DNA from 2 places in the Stutzerimonas stutzeri genome. Region 1 is predicted to be linked to the other one. Evidence: riboswitches for the same ligand, from Rfam matches in the RefSeq annotation. Region 1 holds a riboswitch; the other holds the start of a gene.
What was found. A riboswitch is a leader RNA that binds a small molecule or an ion and turns the genes downstream of it on or off. The one in region 1 is predicted to bind cobalamin.
Positions count from the first base shown of each region.

Region 2: linked by a shared signal. The riboswitch ahead of btuB (TonB-dependent vitamin B12 receptor) and the one ahead of cobG (precorrin-3B synthase) in region 1 are both predicted to bind cobalamin.

Region 1 is NZ_CP139348.1:2,383,023-2,390,200, reverse strand. Features, by position in the region: gene SM130_RS10920 (DUF4198 domain-containing protein) at 1-73, opposite strand, end outside; gene SM130_RS10915 (TonB-dependent siderophore receptor) at 135-2,195, opposite strand; gene SM130_RS10910 ((2Fe-2S) ferredoxin domain-containing protein) at 2,532-3,248, opposite strand; gene SM130_RS10905 (cobalt-precorrin-6A reductase) at 3,302-4,048, opposite strand; gene cbiE (precorrin-6y C5,15-methyltransferase (decarboxylating) subunit CbiE) at 4,045-5,250, opposite strand; cobalamin riboswitch at 5,325-5,525, shown strand; gene cobG (precorrin-3B synthase) at 5,633-6,958, shown strand; gene SM130_RS10890 (precorrin-8X methylmutase) at 6,951-7,178, shown strand, end outside.
Region 2 is NZ_CP139348.1:3,439,697-3,446,874, forward strand. Features, by position in the region: gene bluB (5,6-dimethylbenzimidazole synthase) at 1-316, opposite strand, end outside; gene SM130_RS15680 (cobyrinate a,c-diamide synthase) at 313-1,605, opposite strand; gene cobO (cob(I)yrinic acid a,c-diamide adenosyltransferase) at 1,702-2,313, opposite strand; gene SM130_RS15690 (hypothetical protein) at 2,310-2,879, opposite strand; gene btuB (TonB-dependent vitamin B12 receptor) at 2,927-4,777, opposite strand; cobalamin riboswitch at 4,899-5,112, opposite strand; gene SM130_RS15700 (metallophosphoesterase family protein) at 5,257-6,060, shown strand; gene nhaD (sodium:proton antiporter NhaD) at 6,084-7,178, opposite strand, start outside.

The sequences.
Region 1 (7,178 bases):
CGTGGGCCCAGCTTTGCCCGGCGGCCAACATAAGCGTTAGTACCGCCGCGACTCTCACGTGTTGTTTGTTCATTTCAAATCCAAATATAAGCGAAGAAACTTGCCCGGCATGGCAGGCCTAGCCGGGCAAGGGATTACAGATCGAGCGACAGGCTGACGCTCAGGTTGCGCGGTTCACCCGGCATGACCCAGAGATTGCTGTAGGAGCGCTCGTAGTAGGTGCGGTCGAAGGCGTTGTTCAGGTTCACGCCGAGGGTCAGCTTTTCCGTCGCCTTGTAGCGCGCCAGCAGATCCACAGTCGTGTACGACGGCAGCTCGAAGTCGCTATCGGCCTGCCCTGCCCGATCACCCACGTAGTTCACGGCGCCGCCTAGCGAAAGACCACGCAGGTCGCTGTCCAGGAATTCGTAGGTAGTCAGCACGCTGCCGCTATGGCGTGGCACGTTGAGCAGGCGGGTGCCACTGGCCAGCCTGTTGTCACGGGTAATCTCCGCATCGACAAAGGCATAAGAGCCAATGACGCGAATCGCATCGGTCAGCTGTCCGGCCAGCTGTAGGTCCACTCCGCGGCTGCGCACTTCGCCGGCGGCAATCTGGAAGCCGTCATTGGCCGGGTCGCTGGTCAGCACGTTTTCCTTGGTCAGGTGGAACGCGGCGGCGGTGAGTCCTAGACGGCCATCGAACAGGTCGAGCTTGACCCCAGCCTCATATCCAACGCCCTCTTCCGGATCGAAAGTCCCGCCGCTGGAATCCGCACCGTTGTTCGGTTTGAACGACTGCGAGGCGTTGGCGAACAGCCCGACCTCCGGCACCAGCTGATAGAGCACGCCCACCCGAGGCGTGACCTTTTCATGGGTCTGCACGGTGCGCCTGCCGGCAACCTCATTGTCCAGGCGTTGCTCGTAGTGGTCATAACGAGCGCCGACAACGCCGAAAAGCTTGTCGGTAAAGCGCATCTGATCCTGCAGGTTCAGCGCCCGGCTATGCACTAGCTCGTTGCGGTCGACCGTACGCGCGGGATTGAACGCCGGACGCGGCGCACCGTAGACCGGGTTGTAGAGATCGATGGTGCGTAGATTGTCGGAGCGCAGCATGAATTCGCTCAAGGCGTAGCGCTCGTACTCGGTGCCGATCAACAGCTGATGCTCGATCGAGCCGGTATCGAAACGCCCGCGCAGCTCCAGTTGGGTGATCGCGTCCTGCCAGTCGTAGTCGCGATAGCGCAAGTTGCGGGTCAGCGTGCGGCCGTCTGCTGCGACCCCTGCCGCTTCGGTCGCATAGCCATCCATCCGGCCCTGCTTGTAGTGGCTGGCCAGGCGTAGCGTCCAGACCTCGTTCAGATCATGTTCGAGTTCGGCCTGCAGCGTTTCGTTGTCGTTGCTGATCGGCCCATCCGAGGGTTCTCCGTAAAATGCGGAGCGGGAAACCTTGCCCAGCTTTCCACCTGGAGCGACAACGCCGCGATCGAAGGTCTGGCGGTTGCGCACCACCTCGGCCTGCACCAGCAGCCGCGTATCAGGGCTCAGTTCCCAGCTGAAGGACGGCGCGACGAACTGGCGCTCAGCCTCGCGGTGGTCGCGAAAACTGTTGTTGTCTTCGATGGCGATGTTCATGCGATAGAGCATGTTGCCGTCTTCATCGAGTGGCGTATTCACGTCCAGCGCGGTGCGATAGCGATCCCAGCGGCCAGCGCTCAGATCGAGACGGGCAAAGCTGTCGAGCTGCGGCCGCTTGCTGACGATATTGATGGTGCCGCCTGGGTCGCCGCGTCCGTAAAGGCTGGCGGAAGGCCCCTTGAGTACTTCGACTCGCTCGATATTGGAAGCGTCCGGCGGGTTCATGAAGCCGCGGTTGACACTGAAACCGTCTTTATAGAACTCACCGGTGGTCAGCCCGCGGACGCTGTATTCGTACATCGTCAAGCCGCCGAAGTCGTTCTGCCGGGCGACGCCGCCGGCGAAGTCCAGCGCCTTCTCTACGCGCGGGCTGCCGAGATCCTGCAGCACGGATGCGGGAATCACGCTGATCGACTGGGGTATTTCCTCGATAGGTGTGTCGGTTTTGGTTGCACTGCGTGTGCGTTGCGCGCGGTATCCCTGAACGGGCCCGTCTGCACGTTCCTGGTCCGCCGTAACGGTAATGGAATCCAGCACCGCCGCCTCCTGCGCACCGGCCAGAGGCACACCAACCAACATCAGCGCCGCTCCAGCGCCTACCCACTTCGATACTGTACTTCCGCTATTCATGCTCAAACCCAAGACATCGATGTTATATCGTAACAATGCTGTCTGTTTGGCGCATGAGTGTCAATGGAACGATTCGTATCTGCTTCTTTGGTCCGCGGTTTGCGTAACGAACGCGGCGTCCCGGCCGTGACTCAGCGCTTGAGGTCGGGGTACCGGGTATGCAGCTGCGGAAACTCAGTACGCCTCTATCGCCCTTCCTGCGGCTATCCAGGCATCCGAATAAAGTGCGTTGGGCTACCTGATGGTCGCCCTATCCTCGGATGCTGGAGCTAACGCCATCAGGCTTCATTGATCCGGCATCAGCAGCTCAGGCACCTCGCGTCCGGCGACAAACAACTCGTCGACCAGGCGCGTCACCTCCGCCTCGTTGCGCACGCGATACCACTTGCCCGCCGGATAGACGCTCAGCGTCGGGCCTTGATCGCACGGAAACTGACATTGGGTGCGGGTGATGTGCACGCCACCCTCGCATTCAAGCCTGCCCGCAGCCTTGAGCTTTTCCCGCAGCCCTTTCCAGAGCGGCAAGGCACCGCGACGGGTGCAACGCGGGCCATTGCACAGCAGCACACGGTGCTCGTGTAAGGGAATCTTCGACCAGGCGTGCGCGGCGGGAAGCGGCGCGACATTGATACACGGCAGGTGCAATTCCGGCCGCTCGATCAAGGCGCAGGCCGCTTCGACAGGCAGCGCCTCAGCGGTGCCAATCGCGCTGGCTACGAAGATGCGATCAGCATCGTCGAGCTGCATGAGTTCGCTACGCAGCCAGTCGAGATGAGCACTGCTGGTTTGCGGCTCAAGGTCGATCACCAGAAGCGGCCGAGCGCTTTCACCGACCGTCTGCCAAAGCAAATCGTAGCCCGAGCCCGTATCAATCACGTCCCGCAGTGCCTGTTCGCCACGCAGCGCGACCAGGCGCGCCCTGAAAACCTCGGCGAACGAGCCTTCGGACAAATCGGGGCCGACGAACAGGATTCGGGCGTAGGGTGCAACAGCGGTAGTCATTGGCTCTCTCCTTAGCGGCGCGCAGTCTAGCAGCGACGGTCGAAAAGGAGCGATCAGCCCGTAGAAACACCGGTGAGCACGCCGAGGGCCATAAGCGCGGTAAGGAGATCATCTCGACGCAGGAACTCCCTTGTTACCGCCGGGAGCATCGGCCGGCGCAGGAACAGCACCGGCAGACCTCGCTCGCGAGCCACCTGCAGTTTCGGCTCGGTGGAATCGCCGCCGCTGTTCTTGCTGATCAGCACATCGCTGTTCAACCGTTCAAACAGCTGACGCTCGGCTTCAAGGCTGAAGGGGCCCCGATCACCGATGATCTCGGCGCGTTCAGTCGGCGCCTGTGCATCCAGGCAGCGCACGGTCCAGTGCTGGTGAGCAGGAATTTCATGCAGGTGCGCCAGCGGTTCGCGTCCGAGGGTGAAGAAGGGTCGCCGGAAATCGTTCATAGCTTCGGTCAACTCTGCCCAACCACTCACCTCGTGCCAGTCGTCGCCTTCGCCTGCCTGCCAGGCCGGCCGCCGCAATGCCCAGCACGGTATGCCGGCCTGCTCCGCCGCGCTTGCAGCATTGGTGCTGATCTGCGCCGCGTAGGGGTGCGTGGCGTCGACCAGCAGGTCGATACATTCCGCCGCGATGAAGGCTGCCAGACCCTGCGCACCCCCAAAGCCGCCGACGCGGACCTGGCACATGAGGTCAACGGGCACGCGGCCCAGACCGGCGAGACTGTAGATGTGCGATGGCCCGAGGCTGCGCGCCAGCCGCAAGGCATCGCCCGTGCCGCCGAGCAGGAGGATGCGCTTCATCGCGGTTTCTCGACCTGCAGCAGCGTGATCGGCAACGCACCACGCCAGGTGTCGAACCCGCCCAAAGGCTGAGCATGCGCCACCGAAATCCGGGTCAGCTCGCCGCCGATGCGTTCACGCCAGCTCATCAGAAGCGCCTCGCTCTGCAGGGTCACGGCGTTGGCCAACAGTCGTCCACCCGGCTTCAAGCTGGCCCAGCAATGCTCCATCACACCCGGAACCGTGACGCCACCACCGATGAAGATCGCATCCGGCTCGGGAAGGCCCGCCAACGCCTCGGGTGCGCGACCGGCCACCAATTTCAATGCGGGAACGCCCAGCGCATCGCGATTGTGTTCGATATGCGCCTGACGCCCGGCATCGGCCTCCACCGCGATGGCCCGGCAGCCGGGATGAGCACGCATCCACTCGATGCCGATGGAGCCGCAGCCGGCGCCGACGTCCCAGAGCAATTCGCCGGGCATGGGAGCGAGGCGAGCCAGGGTCAGAGCCCGCACGTCCCGTTTGGTCAGCTGGCCATCGTGTCGGTAGAGATGATCGGCAAGACCGGGTGTGAGCGGCAAGCAATTGGCATCCACGTCGGCCATACACTCGACTGCCAGCAGATTCAGATCGGCGATCGCATCGAATGCCCATTCGGCTGCGAGGGCGTCCAGACGGCGCTCCTTTGCGCCGCCCAGGTGCTCCAAGGCGGTCAGCCGACTAGCGCCGAAGCCCCGGCTCGTCAGCAATTGTGCGACCTGAGCAGGGCTCGTTCCGTCATTACAGAGGATCAACAGACGCGCGCCGGGAAATATCCGGGCGTTCAGCGCCGCGAGCGGCCTGGCAACCAGAGAAACGACCTCCACGTCCTGCAATGGCCAGCCAAGGCGTGCCGCCGCCAGAGACACGGACGACGGCGCTGAGAACGCGCGCATCTCTGTGGCATTCAAATGCCGTGCGAGAGTGGCGCCGATGCCATAGAACATCGGGTCACCACTCGCCAGTACGCACAAGGGCGTACCGCGCCGTGCGAGCACCGGCTCGAGGCTGAACGGGCTCGGCCAGCGTTCTAACCGGCACTGCAGCTCGGCCGGCAATAGCGCCAGCTGCCGTTCGCCGCCAATGATGCACGTCGCCTCACCAAGCGCCTGTCGAGCCACGTCGCCGAGTCCTGACCAGCCGTCTTCGCCGATCCCTACCACCGTCAACCAGGGTGTCATCCGCCTCCCCCACATCGCTAGGCCAGCCTTCGTCGGGCGACAGCCTTGACTGTCGCGTCATCGGGCAAAGCGGGCATAATAGCGCCTTCGTCGGTGCCCGCCGCGACTACGCCAAGGGCCTAAGAGGGAATACGGAGCGATCTCATGATCGTGACCGAGCTGCCCCCGCAACTGTAAACAGCGAATCCTCCGCACGCATGCCACTGGGAAACCGGGAAGGCCGCGGATGATGAAGACCTGTCAGCCAGGAGACCTGCCGACGACGCTGGTCGCGAGTGCCAACATCGGGCGGGGTGTACCGATGCCAACTGAGTTCGCCGAACTCAGCCGGTCTGGTCGCCGCGTCTTTAGTTTCAGGTGACACCGTGCGCGACCATGTCTCATGAGTGAACTGCCCATTCCACGCCCCAGCGCGTGCCCCGGCCTGCTGCGCATCGTGCAGGCACTGGACGGCGGCATCTGCCGAATAAAACTGCCCGGCGGCACCCTTGCTAACAATCAGGCGCGTGCAATTGCCGACGCAGCGCAGCGCTTTGCCAGCGGCGTGCTTGAGCTGACCAACCGCAGCAACCTGCAGATACGCGGCGTCCGCACCGAGGCGGAACGGGACCTTATCCGCGCGCTGCTGGAGGCGAACCTCGGGCCCTCGGTTGCCGACGCCGACGACGTGCGCAATCTCATGCTGAGCCCCGCTGCCGGCCTGGATCGTCAGCAGCACATGGACACCCGTCCGCTGGCAGCAGCACTACTGGCGCTGCTGGAGGACAACCGAGCCCTGCACGCCCTGTCTGCCAAGTTCGCCCTCCAGCTCGACGGTGGCGAAAGTCTGTGCATGCTCGAACACGCCCATGACCTCTGGTTGCGCGCCCTCCCCGGCACTCCGCAGCGGCTGGCATTCGGACTGGCAGGCTGTCCGACCGACAGGCCGCTGGGTCTGGTCGCTGCAACTGATGCCGTGCAGCTGGTTGAAGCGATCCTGCTGATTTTTCTGGAAAGTGCCGGACCGGAGCAGAGGCGCATGCGCCAGCTGCTCGAATCCATCCCGGCCGAGGTTTTTTTGCTGCGGATACAGGCGCGCCTGCCATTCGTTGTATTGCCGGTACCGGCCGACTGGCCACGACAAAACCCGGCGGCAGACGCGCCAGTTGGCATCATCATGCAGCGCCAGCCAGGGTTGGCCATGGTTGCTGCCAGCGCGCCACTCGGGCGGATAGACGCTCAACAGCTCCTCGCCGTCGCCGAACTGGCGCGGCTGCACGGCGATGGCAGCCTGCGACTGACGCCCTGGCAGGGCCTGCTGATTCCGAATGTACAGGTCGACGACGCAGATACCCTGCTCGGCGCGCTCGACCTGGCGGGACTGCTCACCGACAACGCCGCCCCGCTGGCCAATCTGATTGCCTGCACCGGTTCTGCCGGCTGCGCACGCGGGCTGGCCGACACCAAAAACGATGCGCTGAAACTGGCGAGATGCCTGCAACAGCACGCTCCGCACCCGCGGGTACACCTCAGCGGCTGCCCGCGCTCCTGCGCGGCTGCGCATGTCGCGCCGTTCACGCTGCTCGCCGTAGGCGACGGCCGCTACCAACTCTACGGACGCCAAGTGGGCATGGCCGGTTTCGGTCAACCACTAACGCCACCAATGGATATCGAATACGCAGGCGCGTGGCTCGCCCAGCACCACGCAACGGGACGCACCAATGCTTGATTACATCCGCGACGGCCAGGAAATCTACCGGCGCTCCTTCGCCACCATTCGGGCAGAAGCCGACCTCAGTGCGATTCCGCCTGACATGGAAAAACTCGCCGTGCGGGTGATCCACGCCTGTGGAATGGTCGATATCGTCAGCGATCTCGCCTTCTCTCCCGGTGCCGGAGCGGCCGGTCGTGCAGCGCTGCAGGCCGGCGCGCCGATCCTCTGCGACGCA
Region 2 (7,178 bases), 1.1 Mb from region 1:
ACTCGGCGCAGTCCCCGATGCCTTCCACCTTGAGCCGCATGAACTCGGCCGAGCGTTCACCGAGCGCATCGGCCGTGCGCTGGCGCTCCTCGCCCACCAGATCGGCGATGGCCGTGCGCAGTGCCGGACGGGTAATGCGGATGAAGCGCCACGGCTGCATCAGCCCGACGCTGGGCGCCTGGTGCGCGGCCTGCAGGAGCCGCGCCAGCAGCTCCGGCGCCACCTCGCCAGCGGAAAAATGGCGCATATCACGGCGCTCGCCAATGGCCCGGTAGATTGCCGCGCGCTCTTGCGGGCTGAAGGCATGCTCGCTCATGGCCGCAACAGCGCCGCAGCCGCAACCGGATCGGACGGCAGGTAGAAGTGGATATAGGACGCAGTCAATCGCCTATCCCGATAGACCGCCTCGGCGGTGCGCTTGTAGTTCGGACACTCGCCGCGAGCCAGCGGCTCGAGGGGCGAGTCCAGTACGGAATGATGGAAGGTATGGCCGCGCAGGCACCCTTCCGGCAGCGACACTTCCTGTAGAGCCAACGCCGACAAACGCTTCTGCATTCGCGCCTCGCCGGGCAGCAGGCCGAGCATCTGCGCGCGCTCGCCAGCCAGATCGGTCAAGCCGTCGAGCAAATAGAGCATCCCGCCACACTCGGCGAGGATCGGTTTTCCCGCCTCATGGTGGGCGCGGATTGCATCGGCCATGGCACGATTACGCGACAGCGCGCGCAGGTGCAGCTCCGGATAACCGCCCGGCAGATACAGGCTATCGACGGCCGGCAGCCGCGTGAAACGCAGCGGGGAGAAGAACAACAGCTCGGCTCCCAGCGCTTGCAGGAGGTCGAGATTGGCTTGATAGAGAAACGCGAAGGCAGCATCGCGTGCCACACCGATACGCACGCCTTGAAGCAGCGGCGCGACAGGCCTCGGAGCGGGAGCAGCGAACACGACCGGCGGCGGCAGCTCAGTATCGGCGCTGAGGGCCAGCGCATCGGCTGCAGCGTCCAGCCGATGATCCAGATCGACCAGCTCTTCGGCCTGGATCAGCCCCAGGTGGCGGCGCGGCAGCTCCACCTCGGCACTTCGTGGCAACGCGCCGTACCAGCGAATCGACGCCGGCAGGCTGTCACGCAAAATCTCGCCATGCCGAGTGCTACCGACGCGGTTGGCCAGCACGCCGCCGAACGGCAGGTCCGGCTGAAAGCTGCTCAAGCCGTGAGCCATCGCTCCAAACGTTTGTGCCATGGCTGATCCATCGATCACGGCCATGACTGGCACACCGAAGCGCCGCGCCAGGTCGGCTGCCGAGGGAGCGCCATCGTACAGCCCCATGACCCCTTCGATAAGAATCAGATCCGCCGCGCCGGCTGCATCCCACAACAGGCGGCGTGAATCGTCTTCACCAACCATCCGCAGATCCAGCTGATAGACCGGACAGCCGCTGGCGCGGGCAAGAATCATCGGATCGAGAAAATCCGGGCCACACTTGAATACGCGAACGCGCTTGCCCTGGCGCGTATGCAACCGCGCCAGGGCCGCAGTGATGGTGGTCTTGCCCTGGCCCGAGGCCGGCGCAGCGATCAATAGCGCCGGACAACTTCTGTCAGTCATCCGCGCCGCTCCTTTGTCCATGCGTCGCGCGCAAGCAACTACCGCAGGCTGGCTGGCGCTTCCCACAGCCTCGGATGACTGTCGAAAACGTGGCCATTAGAACTCCACGCCTTTCTGGGCTTTCACGCCGGCCTTGAATGCATGCTTGACCACGGCCATCTCGGTGACCGTATCCGCCGCTTCGATCAGCCCCGCGGGCGCACCGCGGCCCGTTACCACGACGTGCTGCAGCAACGGGCGCGACTCGATATCGGCGAGCACCGGCTGCAGATCCAGATAGCCGTACTTCAGCGCGATATTCAGCTCGTCCAGCACTACCAAACCGACCTCCGGATCGGCCAGCAGCTCAGCCGCCACCGCCCAGGCCTCTTGAGCCTTGGCGATATCGCGCTGGCGGTCCTGGGTTTCCCAGGTGAAGCCCTCTCCCATCACGTGATAACGCACCTCGTCCGGGAATCGCCCGAAGAACGCCTCCTCGCCGGTGCTGGCCGCGCCCTTGATGAACTGCACCACGCCGACCTTTATCCCATGACCCAACGCGCGCGCGACCATGCCGAACGCCGAGCTGCTCTTGCCCTTGCCGTTGCCGGTGTGCACCAGCAGCAGGCCGTACTCGTCCTGCGCCTCGGCGATCTTCTCGTCGATCAGCGCCTTCTTGCGCTGCATGCGCGCCTTGTGGCGGTCGTCCCGCTCGGTGGTTTCACTCATACGTGGGCCTCATTACGCTGTCCGGTCCAGGCGCGCATACCAACGAACAGCACCGCGGCAACGCCAACATAGAGCGCCAGGGTCGACAGGTAGCGCGGATAATAAGTAGCGATGCGGTCAGCCAGCAGCGCCAGGGTCGGCTCGGGATAGCGTCCGGAGAAATAGAGGAAGCCGCCGCCGGAGAACAGGTAGCAGACGAAGGCACTCGCCATCACGCACAGCGCCAGCGTTGCCAGGCTGGTGAACTGGTCGCGATGCCAGCGCGCATAAAGCCGACCACCCAGCCACAGCGAGCCGTAGGCCGGCACCAGCATCCAGTAGGCAGGCGACATGCACCAGTCGCTAACCCCTGCCCACTGAATGGCAGCGAAGTCCAGTAACGAAGCTTCAAGAAACAGCGCCGGAAACACCCACTTCGGCCTTAGCAATACGCCGGCGAGAAAGAACACCGCCCAGGACGCGCTGGGCAGGTTCACGCTAGCGAAGTGCTGCCCTCGGGTCATCGCCATCAACGCCACCAGCGCGAGGCCCACAAGCAGTTGGTATCTCGGGGCAAGCTTGATCATTTTGCAGTCTCCTTGGGTAGGCGCGGGCGACATACCCGCGCCACGCCTTACAGCGCCTGGTAGCGCACAGTCAGATAAGCGGCCTGGCCGGGCTGGTTGTAGCCCTCGGCGGTCTCGTAATCGGCGGCCAGCAGGTTGGCGACGCGCGCCTGCAAGCGCCATTCGGGGGTGATGCGGTATTCGCCGCGCAGATCGAGGGTGGCGTAGCCGGATAGCTCCTTGGTATTGGCCAGGTCGTCGTAGCGCTGCCCTTCGGCATGCAGACTGGCGCCTACGCTGAAGGCGCCGAGCCGGCGGTCGAGGTCGAGGTTGAATAGCTGCTTGGCCCGACGCGCCAGCTCGTTGCCGCGGTTGGCACCGGCGGAACGGTTTTCCGGCTCCAGCAGGCTGTAGTTGGCGTTCCAGTCCCAACCCAACAGCTGGCTGCCAAGCACCAACTCGACGCCGCGGATACGCGCTTCCTGCACGTTGGCCGGACCGGAAATGCTGGCGTCATAGGCAATCAGGTCATCAACTACTGTGCGATAGGCATTCACTGCCCACTGGCCCCAACCGTGCTGACCGGCAAGGCCGATCTCGAGACTCTTGGATGTTTCCGCATCCAGCGCCGGATTACCGTAGTCAGGGAAGTACAGCTCGTTGAACGTGGGTGCCTTGAACGCCGTGCCGTAGCTGGCGGTGGCGCGCAGCCAATCGGTCAGCGCATAGCCGTAACCGACGTTACCGGTGTCGTGCTGGCCGAACTGGTCGTTATCGTCACGACGCAGTGACAACTGCCAGTCATGGCGGCCCACCTCCCCAAGGTACTGGGTGTAATAGCCCTTATTGTCACGGGAGCTCTCGTCATAAACGGTAGTGCCGTTGACCTCGTCGCGCTGATGATCAGCGCCCACAGTCAGCGTATGCCCGGCGGCGAGCTGGATATCGTTCTGCCAACCGAGCGTGTCGCGGCGACTGTCGAAGCGTGAATAGAACTGTCCGTCCTGATAGGCATCGGACTTGTCTTCGCTTCGCCCAACCTGCAGCGTGACCAACCAGCGCTCCAGCGGGCTGAAGCGAGCACGGGTGCCGAAAACCTTGGACTCACCATCGGCATTGGCGCCGAAACCGGACGTGCGAGCCCGGTTCACGCTGTCGTAGTCGTTATGGGATTTGGCCTGCAGCAGGTTGGCGTCCAGCTCCAGCCCGTTGTCGAAGCGATAGCCGGCGCTCAGCGTCGCGGACAGATTGCGATAGCCATCGACGTCACTTTCATAGCCGCTGGTGCCCGCCGACTTGACGTTGATGCCATCGGTGTCCGAGCCGCTGACACCCAGGCTGTACCAGCCACGTCCGTCGCCACCGGAGACACCGGCGCTGCCGCTGTAGGTGTCATGGGTACCATACCCCGCCGAGAAGAAAGGCTTGACGCCCTGCCCCTGGCCCTTGCGGGTGAATATCTGGATAACCCCACCGATGGCCTCGGAGCCGTACAGACTGGAGCGCGGCCCGCGCACCACTTCAATGCGCTCGATCAGTTCCAGCGGCAAATCCTGCAACGCCGAACCGCCAGACGTCACCGAGCCGATCTTGATGCCGTCGATCATCACCAGCACATGGTCGGACTCGGTGCCACGCATGTACAGCGAAGTGGACTTGCCAGGCCCGCCATTGTTCGCCAGCGAAACGCCGGGCACTTGCTTGAGAATCTCCGGCAGCGAGCTCGCCTGGCTGCGCTCGATTCGCTCACGATCGATCACCGTCACTGCCGCCAGACTCTGCCTGGCAGTCTGCGCGGTGCGGGTGGCGGTCACCACCTGCTGTTCAAGGTCCAGTGGAGCTGCGGCCAGCTGGCCGATGGAAAGGGGGAAACTGCCGAGCAGCACATAGGCCGCTGGCTTTAAACGGGCGTTGCCAATCAAGGTACAGGTCTCCGTCGTGCCCACCCGCACGACTGAAAGTCGACGAAGACAGGCGGAGGAACTGCAAGAGAGAAGTGAATATCGCGAAGGATATGCACCCGCCCAGAGCCCGCCGCACTGTCAGTGAATGCGACAGGCCGGTCTCCGGGCTTGCGAGCGTACGCCTTGCAGCGTCCCGAAACCGCGCCTTCCCATGCGTAGGCACAGTGGCTGTTACGGTTTCTCGACTCGCCTACCGTTGCGGGGGCAGCGCCGGAATCTTCGTGAGAATGGACCGGCTTCCCTGTTTCACCCTCCTCTGACGAGGGGGCACCTGAGGCGACGCGGAGGGTAGTCCAAGGCCGGGCATGACGCAACCGCGGGGTTGTCGCAGCGCCGCGCAATCTTCGCTTGCATGTTGCTGCTCGGAACGGCGGGCGTCGAAAGGCTTCGAATGCAACAATGCCCCGATCAGCCAGGACTCACATTCGACGCCCATGACCAGCATTGTGCAGATTTCCGACACCCATTTCGGCACCGAACAAGCCGCCGTCGTCCAGGCGCTGGAAGACCATGTACGTGAGCACCGTGCCGATTTACTGGTGTTCTCCGGAGACATCACGCAACGCGCCCGCCGCGGCGAATTCGCCAGCGCTCAAGCCTTCGTTCGCCGCCTGAAGGCGGACGGCGTCAGCGATACGCTGGTGATTCCGGGCAACCATGACATCCCGCTGTATAACCTGTTCGCCCGCGCGCTGACGCCTTACGGCAACTACCGCCGACATTTCGGCGACGACCTGGAGCCGGTGTTCGAGAATGAAGACATGCTGGTGGTCGGCCTCAATACCACCCACCCACGCCGGCACAAGGATGGCGTAGTGACCGCGCGACAGGTCGAGCAGGTGGCGCAGCGCCTTGCCGCCAGTGATCCAGGCAAGATCCGCATCGTCGTGGCACACCAGCCGTTCGGCGCCATGGTGCCGAGCGATCTGCGCAACCTGCAGCACGGCGCCGAACCGGCGCTGCAGCGCTGGGCCGAGCATGGGCTGGACCTGGTCATGGGCGGGCACATCCACCTGCCCTACGTACTACCGCTATCCAAACAGTACACCGGCCTCGCGCGCGAGATCTGGATGGTTCAGGCCGGCACCACGCTGTCTACACGCCTGCGTGGCACCTCGCCGAACTCATTCAACCGCCTGAAGCTGTGTCCAGGCGAGCAGAAAAAAGTCTGCGTCGAGCGCTGGGACCTGCTCGATGATCGCTTCGTACTGGGTTCGCATTTCAACCTGAGCTGGTAATACGCCCTTGCACGGAATAGCCATCAGCCCATCGACAGGCCGATCAGGTAAACCCCGGCGAAGCCAATGTTGAAAGCGATGAACAGATAGAGCATGTGCCGCAGGTAACTGCCAAAGGTCAGGCCTGGCACCTTGCTCATGGCGACGATGCCCGCCGCCGAACCGATTACCAGCAGCGAACCACCAACCCCGACCGCATAGGTCAGCACCATCCACTCGGCTACGCCCATCTCCAGCCCGGATTTCAATAGCGCGGCAGTCAGTGGCACGTTATCAATCGCCGCAGACATCACGCCCATCAGGTAATTGGCCATCACCGCCGGAACCTGGTCATAGATCAGCACCAGCCCGTCGAGCACACGAATCTCCTTGAGCATCCCCACCAGCAGCAGGATGCCGAGAAAGAAGAACAGCGTTTCGAACTCGACCTGTCGCACGTACTCCAGAATCGGATCGGAGTCGTTGTCGTCACTGAAGAAGCGCGCCACCAGGAACATCACCGACAATCCGGCCAGGAACGTCAGCACCGGCGGGATCTGGAACAGGAAATTGCCGATGATGGTGCTGAGGATGGTGCACAGGAAGATCACTGCGATGGCCACGTCGACACCCCGAACATCGTTGCGCTGACCCTGCACCATAACCTCGCCGCGCATGCCGATCGACAGCATCGCGGCCAATACCATCACCGCCAGGAAGGCCGGGACAGCCAGCACAAGCAACTGCAGAATCGCCACCTTGCCGGCGAGGAAAATCATCAGCGTGGTGACGTCCCCAGTGATCAGCGCGACGCCACCGGAGTTGACCGAGAACACCACCAACGTGGCGAACTTGATGGTCTTCGCCCTATCGAGCTGCAGCGAGAGAATCAGGGTAATGGAGACCAACGTCGCAGTGATGTTGTCGGCCAACGAGGAGAACACGAAGCAGAAGGTCGCAGTGAGAAACAGCAGTGCGCGCTCGCTGATCCGCCGCGGTAGGACGAGGTAGATCAGGTTCTCGATCATGCCTTTCTTGTTCAGATAGGCGACGAAAGTCATCGCCGCCACCAGGAATATCCACAACCCGGCAATTTCGGCGATGTTCTCGTTGAGGCTTTCCAGCACGGTTTCACGCGC